DNA from 3 places in the Streptomyces sp. CA-251387 genome. Region 3 is predicted to be linked to each of the others. Evidence: riboswitches for the same ligand, from Rfam matches in the RefSeq annotation. Region 3 holds a riboswitch; each other region holds the start of a gene.

Evidence for each region. A riboswitch is a leader RNA that binds a small molecule or an ion and turns the genes downstream of it on or off. The one in region 3 is predicted to bind cyclic di-AMP.
Region 1: another riboswitch for cyclic di-AMP. It lies ahead of ACQEV2_RS31870 (M23 family metallopeptidase); the one in region 3 lies ahead of ACQEV2_RS24905 (LysM peptidoglycan-binding domain-containing protein).
Region 2: another riboswitch for cyclic di-AMP. It lies ahead of ACQEV2_RS20100 (M23 family metallopeptidase); the one in region 3 lies ahead of ACQEV2_RS24905 (LysM peptidoglycan-binding domain-containing protein).

Annotation. Positions count from the first base shown of each region.
Region 1 covers NZ_JBNJMJ010000001.1:7,110,439-7,118,060, forward strand. Annotated here, with positions in the region: gene ACQEV2_RS31855 (DNA gyrase/topoisomerase IV subunit A) at 1-656, opposite strand, end outside; gene ACQEV2_RS31860 (M16 family metallopeptidase) at 1,148-2,527, shown strand; gene ACQEV2_RS31865 (M16 family metallopeptidase) at 2,524-3,912, shown strand; cyclic di-AMP (ydaO/yuaA leader) riboswitch at 4,125-4,288, shown strand; gene ACQEV2_RS31870 (M23 family metallopeptidase) at 4,301-5,098, shown strand; gene ACQEV2_RS31875 (GntR family transcriptional regulator) at 5,345-6,040, shown strand; gene ACQEV2_RS31880 (HPr family phosphocarrier protein) at 6,211-6,492, opposite strand; gene ACQEV2_RS31885 (GNAT family N-acetyltransferase) at 6,671-7,622, shown strand, end outside.
Region 2 covers NZ_JBNJMJ010000001.1:4,506,790-4,514,411, reverse strand. Annotated here, with positions in the region: gene trmB (tRNA (guanosine(46)-N7)-methyltransferase TrmB) at 8-859, shown strand; gene ACQEV2_RS20110 (PrsW family intramembrane metalloprotease) at 1,017-2,360, shown strand; gene ACQEV2_RS20105 (aldo/keto reductase) at 2,368-3,312, opposite strand; gene ACQEV2_RS20100 (M23 family metallopeptidase) at 3,546-4,571, opposite strand; cyclic di-AMP (ydaO/yuaA leader) riboswitch at 4,583-4,748, opposite strand; gene ACQEV2_RS20095 (PP2C family protein-serine/threonine phosphatase) at 4,982-6,067, opposite strand; tRNA gene ACQEV2_RS20090 (tRNA-Met) at 6,210-6,283, opposite strand; gene lhgO (L-2-hydroxyglutarate oxidase) at 6,659-7,622, opposite strand, start outside.
Region 3 covers NZ_JBNJMJ010000001.1:5,543,853-5,551,474, reverse strand. Annotated here, with positions in the region: gene ACQEV2_RS24920 (LolA family protein) at 1-262, opposite strand, end outside; gene ACQEV2_RS24915 (CHRD domain-containing protein) at 569-1,594, opposite strand; gene ACQEV2_RS24910 (polyprenyl synthetase family protein) at 1,899-2,909, opposite strand; cyclic di-AMP (ydaO/yuaA leader) riboswitch at 3,977-4,160, shown strand; gene ACQEV2_RS24905 (LysM peptidoglycan-binding domain-containing protein) at 4,166-4,900, shown strand; gene ACQEV2_RS24900 (HAD family hydrolase) at 4,962-5,792, opposite strand; gene ACQEV2_RS24895 (carboxymuconolactone decarboxylase family protein) at 5,961-6,422, opposite strand; gene fahA (fumarylacetoacetase) at 6,577-7,622, shown strand, end outside.

The sequences.
Region 1 (7,622 bases), 1.6 Mb from region 3:
GCGTCCAGATCCGCGTTCGGGTGGCGGATCAGGTGGCGGGCGGCCGCGATGACCTCGGCGAGGTTGTGCGGCGGCATGTTCGTGGCCATGCCGACCGCGATGCCGGAGGCGCCGTTGACCAGCAGGTTCGGGAAGGCGGCGGGCAGGGCCACCGGCTCCCGCTCCTGGCCGTCGTAGTTGGGGACGAAGTCGACGGTGTCCTCGTCGATCGACTCGGTCATCAGACTCGTCGCCGCGGCCTGCCGGCACTCGGTGTACCGCATGGCGGCCGGCGGGTCGTCGTTGCCCAGCGAGCCGAAGTTGCCGTGGCCGTCGACCAGCGGGACGCGCATCGAGAAGGGCTGGGCCATGCGCACCAGGGCGTCGTAGATCGACGCGTCGCCGTGCGGGTGCAACTTACCCATGACCTCGCCGACGAGGCGGGCGCACTTCACATAGCCGCGGTCGGGGCGCAGGCCCATCTCGTTCATCTGGTAGACGATGCGACGGTGCACCGGCTTGAGACCGTCGCGGGCGTCCGGCAGGGCGCGGGAGTAGATGACCGAGTACGCGTACTCGAGGAAGGAGCCCTGCATCTCGTCGACGACGTCGATGTCGAGGATCCTCTCCTCGTACGAGTCGTCGGGCGGCGGGGTCTTCGTGCTGCGGCGGGCCATCGCTGCCGGCTCCTTAAGTTTCTGGTCGCTCGAGCGTTTGACGGGTCTGACGCGGACCATTGTGGACCGCGGCACTGACAACCACCGACCAGGATCCGATGTTGGGGTCCCGCCCGGCGTGCGAGAAGTGTCGCTCACGGCCCTGTCCTCCCGCGCAGAACCGGGAGGATTCGCCATCAACCATCCCCACCATCATGGCGCTTGGCACCGGCAGGACAGCTTGCGTAAAGGGCACCGGTGCCGATCTTCGGCTTCGGGGGCCGACCGCATCCGTGCGTTCGGACCCGGCGGAGGCAAGTCCGCGCCGCGTGACCGTTCACTCCCCGGAGTGATCGCCGGGTACCGGGCCCGGGGCCGCCGAGGAGGGCGTACCGGCACGGCGTTGTGACCGGGAACTTCGCCGACCCTTCGGACGCTGCATACAGTGGCAGGAGCTGAGCACGAACTGCTCGACACAACGCAGTGCACTTGACCGGAAGGACACCTTGCCCATGGGTCACACGGCCACACCGGAGGCACAATCCGGCGGCCTCACCGCGACGGAGCACCGCCTGGCCAACGGCCTGCGGGTAGTGCTCTCCGAGGACCACCTCACGCCGGTCGCGGCGGTCTGCCTCTGGTACGACGTCGGCTCCCGCCACGAGGTCAAGGGCCGTACCGGACTCGCCCACCTCTTCGAGCACCTGATGTTCCAGGGCTCGGGAAGCGTGAAGGGCACGGGTCACTTCGAGCTCGTCCAGGGCGCGGGCGGCTCGCCGAACGGCACCACCAGCTTCGAGCGCACCAACTACTTCGAGACCATGCCCGCCCACCAGCTGGAGCTCGCGCTGTGGCTGGAGGCCGACCGCATGGGCAGCCTCCTGGTGGCGCTCGACCAGGAGAACCTGGACAACCAGCGCGACGTCGTGAAGAACGAGCGCCGCCAGCGCTACGACAACGTCCCCTACGGCACGGCGTTCGAGAAGCTGACCGCCCTGTCGTACCCCGACGGACACCCGTACCACCACACGCCGATCGGCTCGATGGCCGACCTGGACGCGGCCAGTCTGGAGGACGCCCGCGCGTTCTTCCGCACCTACTACGCGCCCAACAACGCCGTCCTGTCGATCGTCGGCGACATCGACCCGGAGCAGACGCTCGCCTGGGTCGAGAAGTACTTCGGCTCCATCCCGGCCCACGACGGCAAGCCCGAGCCGCGCGACGGCTCGCTGCCCGACATCATCGGCGAGCAGCTGCGCGAGGTCGTCGAGGAGAACGTCCCCGCGCGCGCGATGATGGCCGCCTACCGGCTCCCCAAGGACGGCACGCGCGAGTGCGACGCGGCCGACCTGGCGCTGACCGTCCTCGGCGGCGGCGAGTCCTCCCGCCTCTACAACCGGCTCGTACGGCGCGACCGTACGGCCGTCGCGGCCGGGTTCGGCCTGCTGCGCCTGGCCGGTGCGCCCTCCCTGGGCTGGCTGGACGTGAAGACCTCCGGCGACGTCGAGGTGCCCGTCATCGAGGCGGCCGTCGACGAGGAGCTCGCCCGCTTCGCCGCGGAGGGCCCGACCGCCGAGGAGATGGAGCGCGCCCAGGCCCAGCTGGAGCGCGAGTGGCTGGACCGGCTCGGCACGGTCGCGGGCCGCGCCGACGAACTGTGCCGGTACGCCGTCCTGTTCGGCGACCCGCAGCTCGCGTTCACGGCCGTACAGCGCGTCCTCGAGGTCACCGCCGAGGAGGTGAAGGCCGTCGCCAAGGCCCGCCTGCGCCCCGACAACCGCGCGGTGCTCGTGTACGAGCCGGTCGCCGGCGAGGCCGAGGACCTTCAAGCCGCCGCCGACGGGGCCGCCCCCGCCGGGACCACCGACGAGAACGAGGAGTCGGCGCAGTGACCGAGCTCGCCAGCATGGAGTTCCACCCGCAGCCCCAGGCCGGCGAGGCCCGGCCCTGGGCGTTCCCGGCGCCCGAGCGCGGCAAGCTGGACAACGGCCTGACGGTCCTGCGCTGCCACCGCCCCGGCCAGCAGGTCATCGCCGTCGAGGTGCTCCTGGACACCCCCCTGGACGCCGAGCCGAAGGGCCTCGACGGCATCGCCACGATCATGGCGCGCGCCCTGTCCGAGGGCACCGACAAGCACACCGCCGAGGAGTTCGCCGCCGAGCTGGAGCGCTGCGGCGCCACCCTCGACGCCTACGCCGACCACCCCGGCGTCCGCGTCAGCCTCGAGGTGCCCGTCTCCCGTCTGCCGAAGGCGCTCGACCTGCTCGCCGACGCCCTCAGGGCGCCCGCCTTCCACGACGCCGAGGTCGAGCGCCTGGTACGCAACCGGCTCGACGAGATCCCGCACGAGCTGGCCAACCCCTCGCGCCGCGCCGCCAAGGAGCTCTCCAAGGAGCTGTTCCCGGCGACCTCGCGCATGTCCCGCCCGCGCCAGGGCACCGAGGACACGGTCGCGGGCATCGACTCCGCGGCCGTACGCGCCTTCTACGAGCGGCACGTGCGCCCCGCCACCTCCACCGTGGTGGTCGTCGGCGACCTCACCGGCGTCGACCTCGACGCCCTGCTCGGCGACAGTCTCGGCACCTGGACCGGTTCCGCGGCCGAGCCGCGGCCCGTCCCGCCGGTGACCGCCGACGACACCGGCCGCGTGGTCATCGTGGACCGTCCCGGCGCCGTCCAGACGCAGCTGCTGATCGGCCGCATCGGCCCCGACCGGCACGACCGCGTGTGGCCCGCGCAGGTGCTCGGCACGTACTGCCTCGGCGGCACCCTCACCTCCCGGCTGGACAAGGTCCTGCGCGAGGAGAAGGGCTACACCTACGGCGTGCGCGCGTTCGGGCAGGTCCTGCGCTCCGCCCCGGACGGCACGGGCGCCGCCATGCTCGCCATCAGCGGCTCCGTCGACACCCCGAACACAGGTCCCGCGCTGCAGGACCTGTGGACGGTGCTGCGCGGCGTCGCCGCCGAAGGGCTCACCGACGCCGAGCGGGACTTCGCCGTGCAGAACCTCGTCGGGGTGGCACCGCTGAAGTACGAGACGGCCGCCTCCGTGGCGAACACGCTGGCCGACCAGGTCGAGCAGCACCTGCCCGACGACTACCAGGCGACGCTGTACCAGCAGCTCGCCGCGACGGGCACCGTCGAGGCCACCGCCGCGGCCGTGAGCGCGTTCCCGGTGGACCGTCTGGTGACCATCCTCGTCGGCGACGCGGCCGAGATCCGGGAGCCCGTCGAGGCGCTCGGCATCGGCGAAGTCACCGTCGTGGCAGCCGAGTAGCGGACAGGCGCAGCGCCGCGCGACGGCACGCGTGTAGGGGCCCTGGTGACGGAAGAGTCACCAGGGCCCCTTTATGCCCGAATTGAGGGAGAGGTTGCCTGTCTGGCCTGTGGGATGCGCTACAAAAGCCGTGATCCGTTTGGGGATTGAAAGTTGCCCCGTTTAGCGTCTTCCGGGCTGTCCGTCAGGCAGTGCGCCGCACCCGCGGCACCGGACAGCCATCGCCGAGTCCCCGTACGGCGCGAGCCAGGGGAGCCGGGGACCCACCGTAGTCCCTGGGGTGAATCGGACGCCCACGCGCAGGCGAGGGGGTCCGTAGGAGACCTTCCTGCTCCGAACCCGTCAGCTAACCCGGTAGGCGAGAGGGAAGGAAAGGACCAGCCACTTCATGGCGTTCACTTGCGCCACCGGGAAGCTCACCGAGAAGAAGCGTCCCACCGGGAAGCACCGCCGGCCCAGCCGGTTCGAGCGCACCACGGCCCGCGCGGCCGGCGTCGCCGCGCTCACCGCCACCGGCGTCATGGGCACCCTGGCCGCCCCGGCGCTCGCCGCCGAACCGGCCGCGGAGCAGACGGGCCTCATCCCCGTCATCACCGTCGACAACTCGATCGCCGACCAGATCGACGCCCAGGCCGCCGCACAGGAGCAGGCCGCCAAGGAGGCCGCGGCCCTCAAGAAGGCCGCCCAGGAGGCCGCGCGCAAGAAGGCGGCCGAGAAGGCCAAGAAGGAGCGCGAGGCCAAGGAGCGCGCCGCCCGCGAGGCCGAGCGCAAGCGCCTGCTGTCCTACGCCGCCCCCATCGCCGGCTCGTACATCTCCACCGGCTACAAGGCCGGCGGCGCCGTCTGGTCCTCCGGCAGCCACACCGGCGTCGACTTCCACGCCGCCAGCGGCACCTCCGTCCACGCGGTCGGCGCCGGCACCGTCGTGGAGGCCGGCTGGGGCGGGTCGTACGGCAACCAGGTCGTGATCAAGATGAACGACGGCACGTACACCCAGTACGGCCACCTGTCGTCCATCGGCGTCTCGGTGGGCCAGACCGTCACCCCCGGCCAGCAGATAGGCCTGTCCGGCGCCACCGGCAACGTCACCGGCCCGCATCTGCACTTCGAGGCCCGCACGACGCCGGAGTACGGCTCCGACATCGACCCCGTCGCCTACCTCCGCTCGCACGGCGTGAACGTCTGACGCCTCACTCCGCGTCTCACCGAGGCCCGCCTCACGAGGCCCGCTCACGAAGCCCCAACTCGAAGCACCGCAACCCCGAAGCCCCGCCTCCCCGAGCCGGGGCTTTCGGCGTTTCTGAGACGATCCGCTGTCCAAAAAATATCCATGGATTCCGGCCCGCCGTCGGAAATTCCGGCCGGTTGCCATAGAGTCACTCAACACACGTCATTCGTCGACGTTTCACGGGGATTAAAGCGGAGGTCGGTCATGCGTATTCCGGCGCACTCGGTATGCACGGCGATCCGGGACGACATCGTCGCCGGTGTCTACGAGCGTGGCAGCCGGCTCACCGAGGAACTCCTCGCGCGCCGCTACGGCGTCTCCCGCGTCCCCGTGCGGGAGGCCCTGCGCACCCTGGAGGCGGAGGGCTTCGTGGTGACCCGGCGGCACGCGGGCGCGTGCGTCGCCGAACCGACCGAGCAGGAGGCCTCCGACCTGCTGGAGATGCGCGGCCTCCTGGAGCCGCTCGGCGCCTCCCGGGCCGCCCAGCGGCGCACCGAGGCCCATCTGAAGGTGCTGCGCGGCCTCGTCAGGCTCGGCCAGGAGCGGGCCAGGAGGGGAAACAGCGACGACCTGCGCTCCCTGGGCGGCTGGTTCCACGAGACGCTGGCCCAGGCCTCCGGCAGCCCCGCCCTGACCTCGATGCTGACCCAGCTGCGCCACAAGATCGCCTGGATGTACGCCGTGGAGTCGCCGGCCAATCCCGTGGAGTCCTGGACCGAGCACGGCGCGATCGTGGACGCGGTGGCGCGCGGAGACAGTGAGCGCGCCCGGGCGATCACGGCGCAGCACACCGAGCGCGCGATCTCCGCGCACCGGCTGCGGTTCGGCTCCGTCGGTGATCGCGCGGAGCGTGTGAGGAATTCGCAACATCCAGTAAACATGCCGAGCCTGCGGCATTAACACGGGCGCCGTATACAAAGAGGGGATATTCGGCGGCGGAGAATTTCCGCTGCCCTTTTTCGGGTCCGCAGTGAATTTCCCGTGGCCGCCTGCTCGAAAACAGCGAAGCCGCGTCGACCGGAAAGGCCGACGCGGCTTCACCGCTTGCCGCGGAGATCCGCTCAGGTCATTCAGACCGTCTCGGGCAGCTCCTCGAGACCCTCGGAGACCAGCTTCGCCAGACGGTCGAGGGCGGCGTCCGCACCCTCGGCGTCGGAGGCGAGGACGATCTCCTCGCCGCCCTGGGCGCCCAGGCCCAGGACAGCCAGCATGGAGGCCGCGTTGACGGGGTTGCCGTCGGCCTTGGCGATCGTCACCGGGATACCTGCGGCCGTGGCGGCCCGGACGAAGATGGAAGCGGGGCGGGCGTGAAGGCCCTCGGCCCAGCCGACGTTGACGCGGCGCTCAGCCATGTGATGCTGCCCTTCGGTGTTCAGGGTTGTCTAGACCAGTTTCCCACACGCGTGAAGCATGCCGGGAGGGACAAAACGCCCCTCCTCAGGTGACCGTCGGGTCGCGGCCTCGACCCGTCATACGTCCTCCACAGACTGCCTCGCGCCGTTGTCGGACGCGAGCCGTACTCTGGGCCCCATGCAGAGCGCCTCGGACCGGCACGAGTACCCCGCCCACTGGGAAGCCGACGTGGTGCTGCGCGACGGCGGCACCGCACGCATCCGCCCCATCACCGTTGATGACGCAGACCGTCTGGTCAGCTTCTACGAGCAGGTGTCGGACGAGTCGAAGTACTACCGCTTCTTCGCGCCCTACCCGCGTCTGTCCGCGAAGGACGTCCACCGCTTCACGCACCACGACTTTGTGGACCGGGTGGGACTCGCGGCCACGGTGGGCGGCGAGTTCATCGCAACCGTACGCTACGACCGGATCGGCCCCGACGGAACGCCCGCGTCGGCACCCGCCGACGAAGCCGAGGTCGCCTTCCTCGTCCAGGACGCCCACCAGGGCCGCGGCGTCGCCTCCGCCCTCCTGGAGCACATCGCCGCCGTCGCCCGCGAGCGCGACATCCGCCGCTTCGCCGCCGAGGTGCTGCCCGCCAACAACAAGATGATCAAGGTGTTCACGGACGCCGGGTACACCCAGAAGCGCAGCTTCGAGGACGGCGTCGTACGCCTGGAGTTCGACCTGGAGCCGACGGACCGCTCGCTCGCCGTGCAGTACGCGCGCGAGCAGCGCGCCGAGGCGCGGTCCGTGCAGCGGCTGCTGGTGCCCGGCTCCGTCGCCGTCATCGGCGTCGGCCGCACGCCGGGCGGGGTGGGTCGCAGCGTCCTGGGCAACATCAGGGACGCCGGGTTCACGGGGCGGCTGTACGCCGTGAACAAGGCGTTCCCGGAGGACCTCAAGGAGTTCGACGGGGTGCCGGCCCACCGCTCCGTGCGGGACATCGACGGGCCGGTCGACCTCGCGGTGGTCGCCGTGCCCGCCGAGCACGTCCCCGAGGTGGTCGCCGAGTGCGGCGACCACGGCGTGCAGGGGCTGGTCGTGGTCTCCGCCGGGTACGCCGAGAGCGGACCCGACGGCCGCGAGC
Region 2 (7,622 bases), 1.0 Mb from region 3:
TCCCACTGTGTCTGATTCCCTCAACATTCCCGAAGCCGGCTCCCCCGGCACCCCCGCGCAGCGCGGCGTCTCCGGCGAGCATGCCCCGCACTTCCCGGGTGTCTCCGTTCGGCACACCCGGGCCAAGGGCGAGCCCCGGTTCCCGGACGGGCCCAAGGCCGATCCTGCCGGGTCGCACTTCGAGCGGCGGATCCGGAGTTTCCAGCCGCGGCGGAGCAGGGTGACCGCGGGGCAGGCGGATGCGCTGCAGCGGCTGTGGCCCAAGTGGGGGCTGGACATCGACGGGCAGCGCGTCGTCGACCTCGGGGAGATGTTCGGGAACGGGAACCCGGTCGTTCTGGAGATCGGCTTCGGGATGGGGGAGGCCACGGCCCAGATGGCCGCCGCCGATCCCGGCACCAACATCCTCGCCGTCGACGTACATACCCCCGGCCAGGGCAATCTGCTGGGCCTCGCCGACCGGAACGGGCTCACCAACCTACGCGTCGGCAACGGCGACGCCATCATCCTGCTCCGCGAGATGCTCGCCCCGGACTCGCTCGACGGGCTGCGTGTCTACTTCCCCGACCCCTGGCCCAAGAAGCGGCACCACAAGCGGCGCCTCATCCAGCCCGAGTTCCTCAGCCTTGCCGCGACCCGGCTGAAGCCCGGCGCCCTCGTGCACTGCGCCACCGACTGGGAGCCGTACGCCGAACAGATGCTCGAAGTGCTGACCGCGCACCCCGACTTCGAGAACACCCAGGCCGACGGCGGGTTCGCGCCGCGTCCTCAGTTCCGGCCGCTGACCCGTTTCGAGGGGCAGGGACTGGACAAGGGTCATGTGGTGAACGACCTGCTCTTCCGCCGCGTACAGCGGTAGGAGCAGCGGGAAGAACAGCACCTACGAGAGCACAGACAAGAGCACATACAACAGCATCTGCAGGGCATCTACAGCAGCATCGACAGCAACCCCCCACCGGCGCCGGAACCCCTCGCGCTGCTGCGGGCGGCGCCCCCGTCTCGTTAGGGTCAATGCCGTGGCCACCTGTCCCCCGTACCCGACGCACCCCACCGGTCCCACCGGCGGCGCACTGCGGCACGCGCACTGGTGGCAGAAGCGGTGGGTGCGTTACGGCGCGCTCAGCACCCTGCTCGCGCTCTCCGGGCTGGTCATCCTCGCCCTGGTGCGTGAGCAGACCGGCACCGAAGGGTTCCTGGTCGGACTCGGGCTCGCCGTCCTTCCCGTACCCCTGCTCGTCGCCTCCTTCCGCTGGCTGGACCGGGTCGAGCCGGGCCCCTGGCGCAACCTGCTCTTCTCCTTCGCCTGGGGCGCCTGCGCGGCCGCGCTGATAGCGATCGTCGCCAACAGCTTCGCGACCAGATGGATAGCGACCGCGACGGCCGATCCGTCGCACGCGGACACCCTCGGCGCGACCGTCATAGCGCCCATCGTGGAGGAGACGGCCAAGGCGGCCGCGGTCCTGCTCGTCTTCCTCTTCCGCAGACAGGACTTCACCGGGATCGTCGACGGCGTGGTGATAGCCGGGGTCACCGCCACCGGCTTCGCCTTCACCGAGAACATCCTCTACCTCGGTACCGCCTTCGGCACCGACCAGCTCTCCGGCGACAGCGGCATCGCCTCCGTCACCGCGGCGACCTTCTTCGTCCGCGTCATCATGTCGCCCTTCGCGCACCCCCTCTTCACGGTCCTCACCGGCATCGGCTTCGGCATCGCGGCGCTGTCCGGCCCGCGACAGCACCTGCGCCGCGTTCTCTTCCCGATCTCCGGGCTGCTGCTCGCCATGGGCATGCACGCCATGTGGAACGGCTCGTCGAGCCTCGGCGAGTACGGGTTCTTCGCCGTGTACACGGCCTTCATGGTGCCCGCGTTCGGCCTGCTGACCTGGCTGGTGATCTGGACCCGGCAGCGCGAGCTGAGGACCGTGCGCGAGGAACTGCCCGCGTACGTCGTCGCCGGGTGGCTGACCCCGGGCGAGCCGTACGTGCTCGGCTCGATGCGGGCCCGCCGGGTGGCCCGGCAGTACGCGCGGCGCCACGGCGGGCGAGAGGCGGCCCGGGCGGTTGGGCAGTACGAGGCGTACGCCACGTCGCTGGCGTTCCTACGCCACCGGGGGCGCCGTGGGCAGGCCGGCGCCGACTTCGTCGTACGGGAACGGGAGCTGCTGCACGAGCTGTGGGGGCGGCGGGAGTTCGCGCGTCCGGCCCTTGAACATGCGGTTGCCGCGCAGGCCTGGCCGACGTATGGGGGGCAGGCGTATGCGGCGTCGGCGCCGGTCCACTGGCAGCCGTACGGACCGGTGAACGGGCATATGTACGGTCCGCCGGCCCCGTATCCCCTCTACAACCCGTACCGGTCGTAGCAGAAGATCAGGCCGATGCGGCCGTGAGACGCCCGAGCTCGGTCTCCGTCAGCCTCAGCTCCCCCACCCCCAACAGTGCCGGCAGCTGCTCGACCGTCCGGGCCGAGGCGATCGGGGCCGCGACCGTCGGCCGGGACGCCAGCCAGGTCAGGGCCACCGTGGCCACCGGCGCCTCGTGGGCCTGCGCGATCTCGTCCAGGGCGGCGAGCACCCTGCGCCCCCGCTCCGTCTCCAGGTGCTTGCCGGCGCCCTGGGCGCGCGGGCTCCCCACCGTCGTACCGGCGCGGTACTTGCCCGTGAGGAAGCCGGACGCCAAGGCGTAGTACGGGACCGCCGCGAGGCCTTCCCGCTCGGCGAGGTCCTGGAGTTCGCCCTCGTAGGTGTCGCGGGAGACCAGGTTGTAGTGGGGCTGCAGGGCGACGTACCGGGCGAGGCCCTCGCGGTCGGAGAAGTCCAGGGACGCACGCAGCCGCTCGGCGGAGATGTTGGACGCGGCGATGTGCCGCACCTTGCCCGCCTTCACCAGCTCGTCCAGCGCGCCGATGATCTCCTCGACCGGGACTTCGGGCTTGTCGAAGTGGGTGTAGTAGAGGTCGATGCGGTCGGTGCCGAGGCGACGCAGGGAGGCGTCGGCGGCGGCCTTGATGTTGGCCGCGGTCAGGCCCTGGAAGTCGGGGTGCTGGCTGACCTTCGTGGCGATGACGACGTCGTCCCGGTTGCCGCGCGCTTTCACCCAGTTGCCGATGATGGTCTCGGACTCGCCGCCCGCGTTGCCCTCGACCCACGCCGAGTACGAGTCGGCCGTGTCGATGAAGTTGCCGCCCGCCGCCGCGTAGGCGTCGAGGACAGCGAAGGACTGGGCCTCGTCGGCGGTCCAGCCGAAGACGTTGCCGCCGAGAGAGAGCGGGGAGACCTCGAGGTCGGAGGAGCCGAGCTTGCGAAGAGAAGTCATGCTCGACATCAACGCCCTTGGCGGAAGCCGGTCTTCCGGGACGGCCGCAAATTTCCCGTAAACAAGCGGACCCCGGCCCTCCGGAAACCGGCAGCCCTGACGTGGGGGGTAAGCGTCAGGACTGCCGGGGGATCGGGGCCGGGTGATCAGAAGCGACGGATCGAAAGCAAGGGATCAGAGGCGGCTGATCAGAGGCGAGTGATCGGAAGCGGCTGATCAGAAGCGGGAGAACCTCAGGGCGTGAGGCCCTTGCTCTGCAGCCACGCCATCGGGTCGATGCCGTTCGCGCTGCCGTCGGGGTGCACCTCGAGGTGGAGGTGGGCGCCGGTCACGTTGCCGGTGGCGCCCACGCGGCCGATGACGTCGCCCGTGTTGACCTTCTGGCCGACGCTGACGCTGATCGAGGACTGGTGCGCGAACCAGAGCTCCGTGCCGTCGTCGAGGGTGAGCACGGTCTTGTAGCCGTACGAACCGTCCCAGCCGGCGAAGGTGATCGTGCCGGAGTGGACCGCCTTGATCAGCGTGCCGGACGGGGCGGCGAAGTCGAGGCCCGTGTGGTAGCCGGACGACCAGTAGGCGCCGGCCTGACCGAAGGTCGAGGTGATGGTGTACGAGGAGGTCGGCAGCGTGTACTGCTTGGCCAGCTCGGCGAGGCGCTCGGCCTCGGCCTTCTTGCGGGCCTCCTCCTCGGCGGCGGCCTTCGCGGCGGCGGCCTTGGCCTCGGCCTCCTTCTCCGCCTTGGCGGCCGCGGCGGCGGCCTCCTTCTCGGCGGCGGCGACCGCTTCGGCGGCGGCCTTGCTGTCGATCTGGTCCTGCTGCTGCTCGACCTGGGCGATGATCCGGGCCCGCAGCGCCTCACCGGCGTCGCTGGTGCCCTGAGTGGTCTCCTCGGTGGTCGCGCCCATGGTGCTCAGCGCGGTGCCGGTGTCCTCGGCGGCGGAGGAGTCGTCGTCGGAGATCAGGGGCAGGTCGGGCATGGTGATGGCGACCGGCGGCTTGCCGCTCTGCGCGCTGGCCATGCCGCCCGCGCCGACGGCGGCTATGACGCCGACGCCGAGAACCGTGGAGCTGCGCGCGAGTCCCCCGCCGCGCTGCTTGGCGACGCGATGCCTGCCACGGACCGGACGAATGGACTCCGCGGTGGGGTTCCACTCCTCGAACGGGCCCTCGTCGGTGCGGTAGCTGTCGTAGCCGAAGGTGTCGGTGCTGCGCTGACTCGGCACGAACGGGGCTTGCGGAGCAGGCCTGTTGGACGCCACGTGGGCGTACTCCTTTCCTTCCTTCTCGCCTACCGGGTTAGCTGACGGGTTCGGAGCAGGAAGGTCTCCTACGCGCGTATACCGTCCGTGACTTCACGGCGGAATCCGCGCGATTCACCCCAGGGTGGTGGTTCCCCGGTTCCCGTACTGCGGTACGGAATTCGGCGCGTGCGCACGGAGCCATCTCTTGTGACGGCTGGGACGACCGCGCTGCGTTATCGAACGTTAATAGACGCGAGGTGCGGATTCCAAGCTGTTCCTCTTGATCATTAACTATTTTCGCCGGGACTTACGGGTCATGAGCGGCCTAAATCGGGCGAGTTGGCCGGGCCTCAGGAGGCGCACAGGTATTGACGGTATGTCAGTTGTTATGCGGAGGGCGGTCGCGCGATCACCCTTGGTGAGGACGATCACGGCCGTCGTACGGCGATGAGGGCCATGTCATCCGCCATCCCGCCCCCGGAGTGCCGGCGCACCTCCGCCGCGAGCACACCGAGGAGCGCGGCCGGCTCGCGCTGTGCGTTGGCCCGCCCCGCGAGACCCTCCGCGGGGTCGTAGAACCGTCCTTTCTCGTCCCGCGCCTCGGACAGGCCGTCGGTGTACAGCAGCAGCGTGGACCCGCTCACGAAGTCGGCCTCCTCGGCCCGGTCGGGCCAGGCGCCGAGCTCCGCCATGCCGAGCGGCAGCGCGGGCTCGGTGGCGAGCAGGGAACGCACGCTGCCGTCGGCGTACAGCAGCAGGGGTGGTGGGTGCCCGCGGTTGACGAGGCGCACGATCCCGCTGCCGTGCGGCAGCTCGGCGAGTGCGGCGGTGGTGAACCCTTCGTAGGACTCGACCCCCTCGCGTCGCGTACGTTCGCGCGCCAGCGCCCGCTCCAGCCGCTGCGCCACCGCCTCCAGCGTGGCCTCCTGCTCGGCGGCCTCCCGGAAGGCCCCGATCACGACGGCGACGAACCCCACGGCCCCCATTCCCTTGCCGCGCACATCCCCCACGACGACCCGTACGCCGTGCGGGCTGTCCTGCACGGCGTACAGGTCGCCGCCGATGGAGGCGCCCTCCTGGGCTGCTTCATACCGGGCCGCGATCTGGAACCCACCGATCCGCTCGGCGGGCTCGGGCAGGACGGCGCGCTGGGCCGCCTCGGCGATCTCGCGGGCGGAGGCGAGGCGCTCGTTGCTGCGGCGGACGAGGATGTTGATGAGCACGGCGAGGACCGAGACGACCAGCACGGTGACCAGCTCGGTGATCACCTCCGCCCGGGGCAGGCCGCCGAGAAGGATGCGGAGGCCGAGCAGTACGGCGAAGGCCACCAGGCCCGTGACGGCCGTGCCGCGCTGTGAGTAGAGCGGGGCGGCGACCAGGGGAGCGGCGGTGAAGAAGGGGGCGCCGGTGAAGTCCGTGGGGGTGGAGTAGTCGTACACGCTCCCGGCCCCGATCGACAGGGCCGGGAGCAGCCGGACGAACCGGCGTGCGTACGAGATCCGCCGTTCCTCCACGTCACCAGGGTTGCCGAAGCGGGGGCGGAGGACGAGTGGGGAGGGCCGACCGGGCGAGTGGGCCGACGGGGATTCGGGGTGAGGGGGCAAAAAACACTCAGGGCCGGAACTGATCTGATCAGTTCCGGCCCTGAGCCTTCAGTAGCGGGGACAGGATTTGAACCTGCGACCTCTGGGTTATGAGCCCAGCGAGCTACCGAGCTGCTCCACCCCGCGTCGATGACTCAATAGTACGCCATCCGCAGGACCCCCAAGCACACGGCTTTCCAGGGCCTGCCTGTGATCAGTGCTTTTCGACCGTGTTGGGGGAGTTTGAGGCTTGCGGCGGCCGCAGAGGAAGATGCCACACCGTCCCGAACCCCCGCCCACCCGCAGGGGGCCGCTGTTCCTCGAGCGACGGTTCACTTCTCAGCGCCGGCCGGCATTTCAGCCCGTCCGGCCTTTGAGGACGAGGCCCTTTCGGGGCCGACGGGGGTCCAGGGGGGCGGAGCCCCCTGGCAGGGTGGAAGGGGCGGAGCCCCTTCAGGATGGGACGGGTAGGGGCGGCGGGGGCGAGAACCTCCCGGCACTGGCACCGGCACCGCCCCCCGCTCAAGCCCCCTCCAGCACCGCCACCGCCCGCCGCGCCACCTCCCGCCCGATCGGCAGCGACGCCGTCGCGGCCGGACTCGGCGCATTCAGCACATGCACGGCCCGAGCCCCCTCCCGTATCAGAAAGTCATCCACCAGCGACCCGTCCCGCAACACCGCCTGCGCCCGCACCCCCGCCGCCGCAGGCACCAGATCATCGGAGGTCACGGCAGGCAACAACCGCCGCACCGCCTCCGTGAACGCCCCCTTGGACACCGACCGCCGCAGCTCCCCGGCCCCGTACCGCCAGTGCTGCCGCGCCATCCGCCACACCCCGGGCCACGCCACGGTCGCCCCGACCTCCCGCGGCCGTACGACCCCCCACCGGTACCCCTCCCGGGCCAGCGCGGGCACCGCGTTGGGACCGATGTGCACATCCCCGTCGATCCCGCGCGTGAGATGCACCCCGAGGAACGGGAACGCCGGATCCGGCACCGGATACACCAGCCCCCGCACCAGCTCGGGCCGCGCCAGCGAGTAGTACTCGCCCCGGAACGGCACGATCCGCACCCCCGGCTCGTCCCCCGTCATCCGGGCCACCTCGTCGCAGTACAGCCCGGCACAGTTCACCAGCACCCGCCCCCGCACGACGTCCCCGCGCGTGGTCCGTACGGCGACCCCCAGCTCCGCCCGCCGGTCGATCCGCTCGACCTCCGCGCCGTACCGGATCTCCGCTCCCGACGCCTCGGCCAGCTGCCGGGCGACCTCGACGAAGTCGCACACGCCCGTGGTCCCGACGTGTATCGCCGCGAGCCCCCGCACCTCGGGCTCGTACTCCGCGATCTGCGTGGCGCCGAGCTCCCGCACCGGAATCCCGTTCTCCCGCCCGCGCTGCACCAGCGAGTGCAACCGCGGCAGCTCCGAGCGCTCCGTCGCGACGATCAGCTTGCCGGTGACGGCGTGCGCGACGCCGTACTCCGCGCAG
Region 3 (7,622 bases):
TGGTGATCTTGAAGGTGCCGGACATCTGCTGTACGTCCGACTGGGCGATCTTCTCGATGAGTTGCTGCGCGGTGATCTCCGGCAGGTCCGGGTCGCCGGAGTCGGCGATCGCCGGGACGAGCCCGATGGTCGCCGCCGCGACTCCCACGACCGCGACCGGGACGACGTACCGCGCGGCCTTGCGCCGTCCCGCGCGCAGGTCGTCGCGCGGGTCGTCGCCCTCCGCGGCGGTCGTACTGTCGTCGGATGCGTACGGTGCCATGTGTGCCTTACCTCCGTCGTCGGCGGCGGCTGTCCTTCTCTTTTGCTCGCCCGCGAGTCTTACGACCCCGCACTCGTCCACCCCTGAGCCGCCATTCTCACCCGAATCGGTGAGGAGTGGTGATTTCCGTGGTTTCCATCTGACCAAATAAGTCAGGGAGATTCGTCAGCCTTCGGAGCCAACTCCACGTACACCTGCGGTATGACAGATGGGGGCGGCGCCTCCCCCGACCCGTAGGGGTCGGTGCGGGGAGACGCCGCCGAATGGCCCCGGATGGCTCCCGATGGCTGCGAGTGGCTCCGTGGGCTAGCCGTTGATGAACACGTAGTCCGCCTGGTACGGCACGCCGACGATGGCGCCGGGCTTGCACGAGCCGGTCGGGGCGACGCCGCCGACGGTGTTGAGGCGCAGGATCTCGGCGGTGTCGGCGAGCAGGCCGTGATGCTTGCCGGACTGAGTGGCCTTCAGGTCGAGCTCGGGGATGTTGCCGGCCCCGTTCGGGGTCCTGGAGATGACGGACCCGGTCACCGCGCTGCCGTCCCGCGCGATCCACTGCGGCGTACCGGAGTTGGGTGCGACGAAGGAGTGCGCGATACGGCCGCCGAGTACGGCGCTGACGTCCCGCTGGGCGAAGGCGTACCCGCCGCCCTCGGCCGGCTTGCACTCGTAGATCTGCTTGCCCTTGATGACGGACGCCTGGAAGTTGTGGAGCGCGTCGCGGAAGTCGAACTCGGCGACGGTGACCTTGTGGAGCTGACCCCGTACGGCACCGCCAGGGAACTCGGCGGTGTGGAGGTTGGCGTAGAACGAACTCGGGTCGGTCTTCAGGGCATCGAGGAGGGCGGGGTCCTTCACGGTGACGCTGCCGGTGAGGCTGTGGCCCTTGCTCTTGCCGAGGAGGCCGCCGAAGTCGACCTTGATGCCGCCGTTGGTGCCCTTGGCGCCCCGGTGGAGGTGGAGGGCGGTCGGTTTGCCGGTGCCGCGCCAGGTGACGGCGACGGACACCTTGTCGCCCTTGAGCTTCACGAACTGCAGGGCGGCTCCGTCCTTGTCCCCCACGGCGGGCCCACCCGGGACGGGCACCTCGTTCGCCCCGCGAAGGCTTGCGGCGAGGAGGGTGCCCCCGGTGCCGCCACTGACGGCCCCACCACTGGCGGTCCCACTCTGACTCACGATCCCCTGCGCGTCGCCTCCGGAATGGCCCGCGTGGTCAGCGCGGTCGCCTCCGGCGGCGAATGCGGGAATCACCGCGGCGGCAACACCACCGACGGCGGCCACCGCGACAGCGGTGACGATCAGGCTCTTACGGCGCTTCGAGAACGTCGCGTTCATGCCCATGATTCTGTTTTCTCCCCGTAGTGCAGCCGACGCCCCCTGCGTCAGCTTCTGGGCATGAATACGGAGTCGATCTTAGTTTGGACTCAGTCCAGCTTTGTGATGCGCGTCACACTCAGGGGAGGGCCTCTGGGGCCGCCGTTCAGTCCGTCCGGCGTGTGAGGACGAGGCCCCTTCAGGGCCGAAGCGGGGGTCTGGGGGCGCAGCCCCCAGGAACCGGGGTCGAGCAGCCCCAGAAACCGGGGTCGAAGAGGCAGAGCCCCTGGGGATGGGACGGGTAGGGGCGGCGGGGGCGAAAAACCTACCCAGCCCGATGCACCACGGCGTCGCACAACTCCATCAACGCAGCCTTGGCATCAAGGTCCGCCAACGGCGCCAACGCAGCCCGCGCATCCTCCGCATACCGCACCGTGTCCCGCCGAGCCTGCTCCAACGCCGGATGCACCCGCAACGCGGCCAACGCCTCCGCATGCCGCGCATCATCACTCAGATCGGAGTCCAGCAGCTCGCACAGCGCGACATCCTCCGCCAGCCCCAACCGCTCGGCCCGCTCCCGCAACCGCAGCACCGGCAGCGTCGGAATCCCCTCACGGAGATCCGTCCCCGGCGTCTTCCCGGACTCATGGGAGTCACTCGCGATGTCCAGCACGTCATCCGCCAGCTGGAAGGCGACCCCGAGCCGCTCCCCGTACTGGGTCAGCACATCGACCACCGTCTCGTCGGCGCCCGACATCATCGCCCCGAACCGGCACGACACCGCCACCAGCGACCCGGTCTTCCCGCTCAGCACATCCAGGTAGTGCTCCACAGGGTCCCGCCCGTCCTGCGGCCCCGCCGTCTCCAGGATCTGCCCGGTGACCAGCCGCTCGAACGCCTCGGCCTGCACCCGCACCGCCTCGGGCCCGAGGTCGGCGAGGATGTGCGAGGCCCGCGCGAACAGGAAATCCCCGGTCAGAACGGCGACCGAGTTCCCCCAGCGGGTGTTCGCGCTCTCGACGCCCCGCCGCACCGCCGCCTCGTCCATCACGTCGTCGTGGTACAGCGTCGCCAGATGGGTCAGCTCCACCACCACCGCCGACGGCACGACTCCCGGCGCATACGGATCCCCGAACTGGGCGGCGAGCATCACCAGCAAGGGCCGGAACCGCTTTCCACCCGCTCGCACCAGATGCTGGGCGGCCTCGGTGATGAAGGGGACCTCACTCTTGGTGGCTTCGAGCAATCCCTCCTCGACAGCCGCCAATCCGGCCTGGACATCGGCTTCCAGAGCCTGGTCCCGCACGCTCAGCCCGAACGGCCCGACGACGGTCACGAGGGGTCTCCTGTCTGCTGGTGTCTACTGGCGGTTACACGGTTTGTCGATAGGTCGCTGCCATCACTCAAGTCAGCGTATCCGGTCACGTTTCGATCACCGATGCCGCCCACCCGTCCACCACGGGCGGTATCGGATCACGACCGGTATGTTTTTGATCACCTGATAAGGCCGGACATCCATCGACATATAGGGAAGTATCCGCCTACGCCCCGATCTCGCGTCGTCATCGAGCCAGGCAACGGCCCTCCACCCCGCGACGCCCGCACCTCCCCCGACCGGCCCAGAGACACGCTCACCCCGCACCCTCATGTCTCACCCCCCGACGCAACCTCGGGCGGCATGCACATGCCACTCCGACCCATCACCTCCACCTCCGCCCCTCGGGCACCCTCACCCTCCCGGGGCGCCACCCAGGCACGCCGGCGTCACCCCTCTCAGACCGCGACCCTCGCGCCCGAGCCGCCCGAGCCGCCCGAGCCGCCCGAGCCGCTCAAGACGATCACCACGGTCGGCACGGCCATCCCGGTCGGCGCCGCGGACGATCACCATGACAACGACGCGCACTGCACGGCGGGTTCCCCTTCGCGGTCGACATGCACAATCGAGGCACTTCAGCCTCGAAGTGGGCGGCATCACCGGGGCGTTGGGGCACCCGAAGGCGTCACCGCGCGACCTTCACCCTGAAACCGGCGGGAACCACCCGGCACTTCCTGGCAAGGCGATCCACGGACAGGACGAAGAGGTGCTTTTCCATCGGACACGGGAGAAACGGACTCCACGGACAGTCGGTTAACGGTGAGTTGGACTCATTGCCCGATATGCCGCCCTTGTGGACGCCAGTGAGTTGAGTCACGCGGCCGCCCCCACGCCCCCAACCCGGCACACCCCATACCTCCTTGCCCCAAGCGCAAGTTGAGACTTGGCAACCGCAAAGGATCAAGCACCCCATACACACCAGACCATGGTCAACCGGTACGACAGACGACCTTGGCACTTGTTCCGGGCATGTGCTCTCGCATACGTTCCCGCTCAGTCGGGCGGACGCCGAATCCTGCCGCCGCCCGAGTCATCCATCGACGCACTCACACACGCACGGCAGGAGCGGGGGACCCAGGTAAGTCGCCGAACCGGCCGCCTTGATGGCGCACCGGAGCGGCTCGGGGTGAAGTCGCGCTGCCGCAGGGCGGCGTGGCCGGGCATCTCCCGCCCGAACCCGACAGCTCACCTCGCAGGCGTCGGAGAGGAACAGCGCCATGGCCCGAGGCAAGCACCGCCGCCCCCGCACCAACCCGCTCACCCGACACGTCGTCGCCGCCGGAACCGGCACGGCCGCTCTCGCCCTCCCGCTCCTCAGCGCGACCACCGCGAGCGCCGCAGAGCCCGCCGCCCAGGCCCCCGCACCGGCGAAGGTCGGGTCGGTCACGTACACCACGAAGAAGGGCGACTCGCTCTACGGGATCGCGGACAGGTACGACGCCCAGGGCGGCTGGCGGCAGCTCTACAAGGACAACCGCAAGGCCATCGGCGACAACCCCCGGTTGATCCACCCGGGCCTCGACCTGAAGGTCCGGGCGACGAAGAAGGCCGGCACGACGGCCGGCAAGGCGTCCGCCCCCGCCAAGAAGTCCTCCGTGGCCCGCGCCACCCAGGCTTCCGTGAAGACGTTCCCGAACAACCTCGACGGCTGGATCCGCAACGCGCTGGACATCATGGCGCAGAACGGAATTCCCGGGTCATACGACGGCATTTACCGCAATGTCATGCGTGAGTCGTCCGGCAACCCCACCGCCATCAACAACTGGGACTCCAACGCCGCCGCGGGCACCCCGTCCAAGGGCCTCCTGCAGGTCATCGACCCGACCTTCGCCACGTACCACGTGCCCGGGACGGTGTACGACCCCTTCGACCCGGTCGCGAACATCGTGGCCGCGTGCAACTACGCGGCCGCGCGGTACGGCTCGATCGACAACGTGAACGGCCCCTACTAGGCCGGCAACCGGCCCAATAGCCCGACCACGCAAAGAACCAGCCTCGCCGGGCAAAGGTTCCTTACTGGGCGAAATCGGCCATACTGCCCGCGAAGAGTCGCTCGAGGACGACGGCGATACCGTCGTCCTCGTTCGACAGGGTGATCTCGTCGGCGACCGCCTTGAGTTCGGGGTGGGCGTTGGCCATTGCGACGCCGCGGGCGGCCCAGTCGAACATGGGGATGTCGTTGGGCATGTCCCCGAAGGCGATGGTCTCGTGCGGCCCGAGGCCGAGATGCTCGGCGGCGAGCGCGAGACCGGTCGCCTTGGTGACGCCGCATGGCTGGAGTTCGACGGTTCCGGGCCCCGACATGGTGACGGTGGCCAGGGAGCCGACCACCGAGCGCGCCGTCGCCGCCAACTCGTCGTCCGAGAGGCTGGGATGGCGCAGCAGCACCTTGCTGATCGGCTCGCACCACAGATCGTCGCGGTGCCGGACCCGTACGGCGGGCAGAGTGGGGTGGGGCATCAGGTACCCGGGTTCGATGAGCGTGAGCCCGTCGACGCCGTCCTGGTCGACGGCCGCGTACACCTGCCCCACCTCGGCCTCGATCTTGCCGAGCGCGGTCTCCGCCAACTCCCGGTCCAGGGTGACGGACCACAGCAGACGGTCCGCGCCGGCGTCGTACAACTGCGCGCCCTGTCCACACACCGCGAGCCCCCCACCGCCCAGTTCGTCGAGGAGCGGCCGCACTCTGGGCGCGGGGCGCCCCGTCACGACGAGGTGCTGCGCACCGGCCGCCGCCACCAGCGCGAGCGCATCGATGGACCGGTCCGAGAGCGTGTCGTCGCCTCGGAGCAGGGTCCCGTCCAGGTCAGTGGCGATGAGTGAATATGCGATAGGTGCGGCCATGATCAGAGAATACGGACAGGACGCCCCATCGACTCGACTCGAACCGGACGGCTGCTGTGTTCACATGTGTTGACACCTGTTCCGGTTGCGGACCGGGTTCCGGTTCTGCCCCCGGCCCTGTTCGCCATTGTCCTTTCCCTCACCAACTTCCTTCCGCTTGTGGCGATTTCACCCCCACGTGGTGCCTGCGGGCTCCTTGATGGTGGTGTTGATGCGATTGAACATGTTGATGACGGCGATGGTGAGAATCAGCGCCGACAGCTCCTTCTCGTCGAAGTGGTCGGCCACTTCGTCCCACAGCGCGTCCGGAACCGACTCGTGCGAACGGTCCGCGAGCCTCGTCATCGCCTCGGTCAGCTGCAACGCGGCCCGCTCGGCGTCGGTGAACCAGGGCGCCTCGCGCCAGGCGGAGACGGCGTCGATCCGCTCCTCGCTTACCCCTGCCTTGCGCAGGTTGCCTGCGTGGCCGTGCACACAGGCGCCGCACCCGTTGATCTGACTGGCGCGCAGCCCGACGATCTCGGCCAGCTCCAGGGCCAGGCCGCCCTCGCCGAGCGCCTGGAGGAGGGTGCCGATCCCCTTCCCCGCGCCGGAGAGGATGTACGCCGGGTTGGTCATCCGTGCCTGCATGATTCGTGCCTCCCGTGTCAGTGCTTCCGTCTTCACTGCACTGACGGAGCGGAGGAAGCAGTTGTGACCGGCACACCGAAGATCTTTTTCGGAGGCCGTAACGTGTGGCCCGACCACATGGCACATGGAGCGGATGAGAGTGAGGCAGCACCCCATGCCCCCCTTCGATCTCCCCGAGGGCGACCCCTTCGGCGCGCACAACCTTCCGTACGGCGTCTTCTCCCTCCCCGGCTCGGACTCCGCGCGCAGGGTCGGCGTCCGGCTCGGCGACCACGTCCTCGACGCCGGCAAGGCGGCCTACGCGCTCGGCTCGCCGTACGCCCCGCTGCTCGCCCAGGACTCCCTGAACCCGCTGCTCGCGGCGGGCCGCACCACCTGGTCGGACGTACGGCGCGCCCTGACGGCGTGGGTGACGGTCCCGGCGCATCAGGAGGCCATCGCGGACCTCCTCCATCCGCTGTCCTCCGTGACCCTGCACCTCCCCTTCGAGGTCGCGGACTACGTCGACTTCTACGCCTCCGAGAACCACGCCCGGAACGTCGGCCAGATCTTCCGCCCCGACGCGGCGGACTCCCTCACCCCCAACTGGAAGCACCTGCCGATCGGTTACCACGGCCGCTCGGGCACGGTCGTCGTCTCCGGCACGGATGTCGTACGGCCGTCCGGTCAGCGCAAGGCGCCCACTGATCCGGCGCCGGTCTTCGGCCCGTCCGTCCGCCTGGACATCGAGGCCGAGGTCGGCTTCGTGGTCGGCACACCGTCGCGGATGGGCACACCGGTCGCCTTGGGCGACTTCCGCGACCACGTCTTCGGCCTGTGCCTGCTCAACGACTGGTCGGCACGCGACATCCAGGCCTGGGAGTACGTCCCGCTCGGCCCGTTCCTCGGCAAGTCCTTCGCCACGTCGGTGTCGGCGTGGATCACCCCGCTGGACGCCTTGGAGGCGGCGCAGGTGGCACCGCCGGAGCGGACGCACCCCCTGCTGCCGTACCTCGACGACTCCGGCCCCGAAACCGAACCCGGCGGCTACGACCTCCACATCTCGGTGGCCATCAACGGCCACGTCGTCTCCGAACCTCCCTTCTCCACCATGTACTGGACGGCCGCCCAGCAACTCGCCCACATGACCGTGAACGGCGCCTCCCTGCGCACCGGCGACCTGTACGGCTCGGGCACGGTGAGCGGCCCGACGGAACGCGA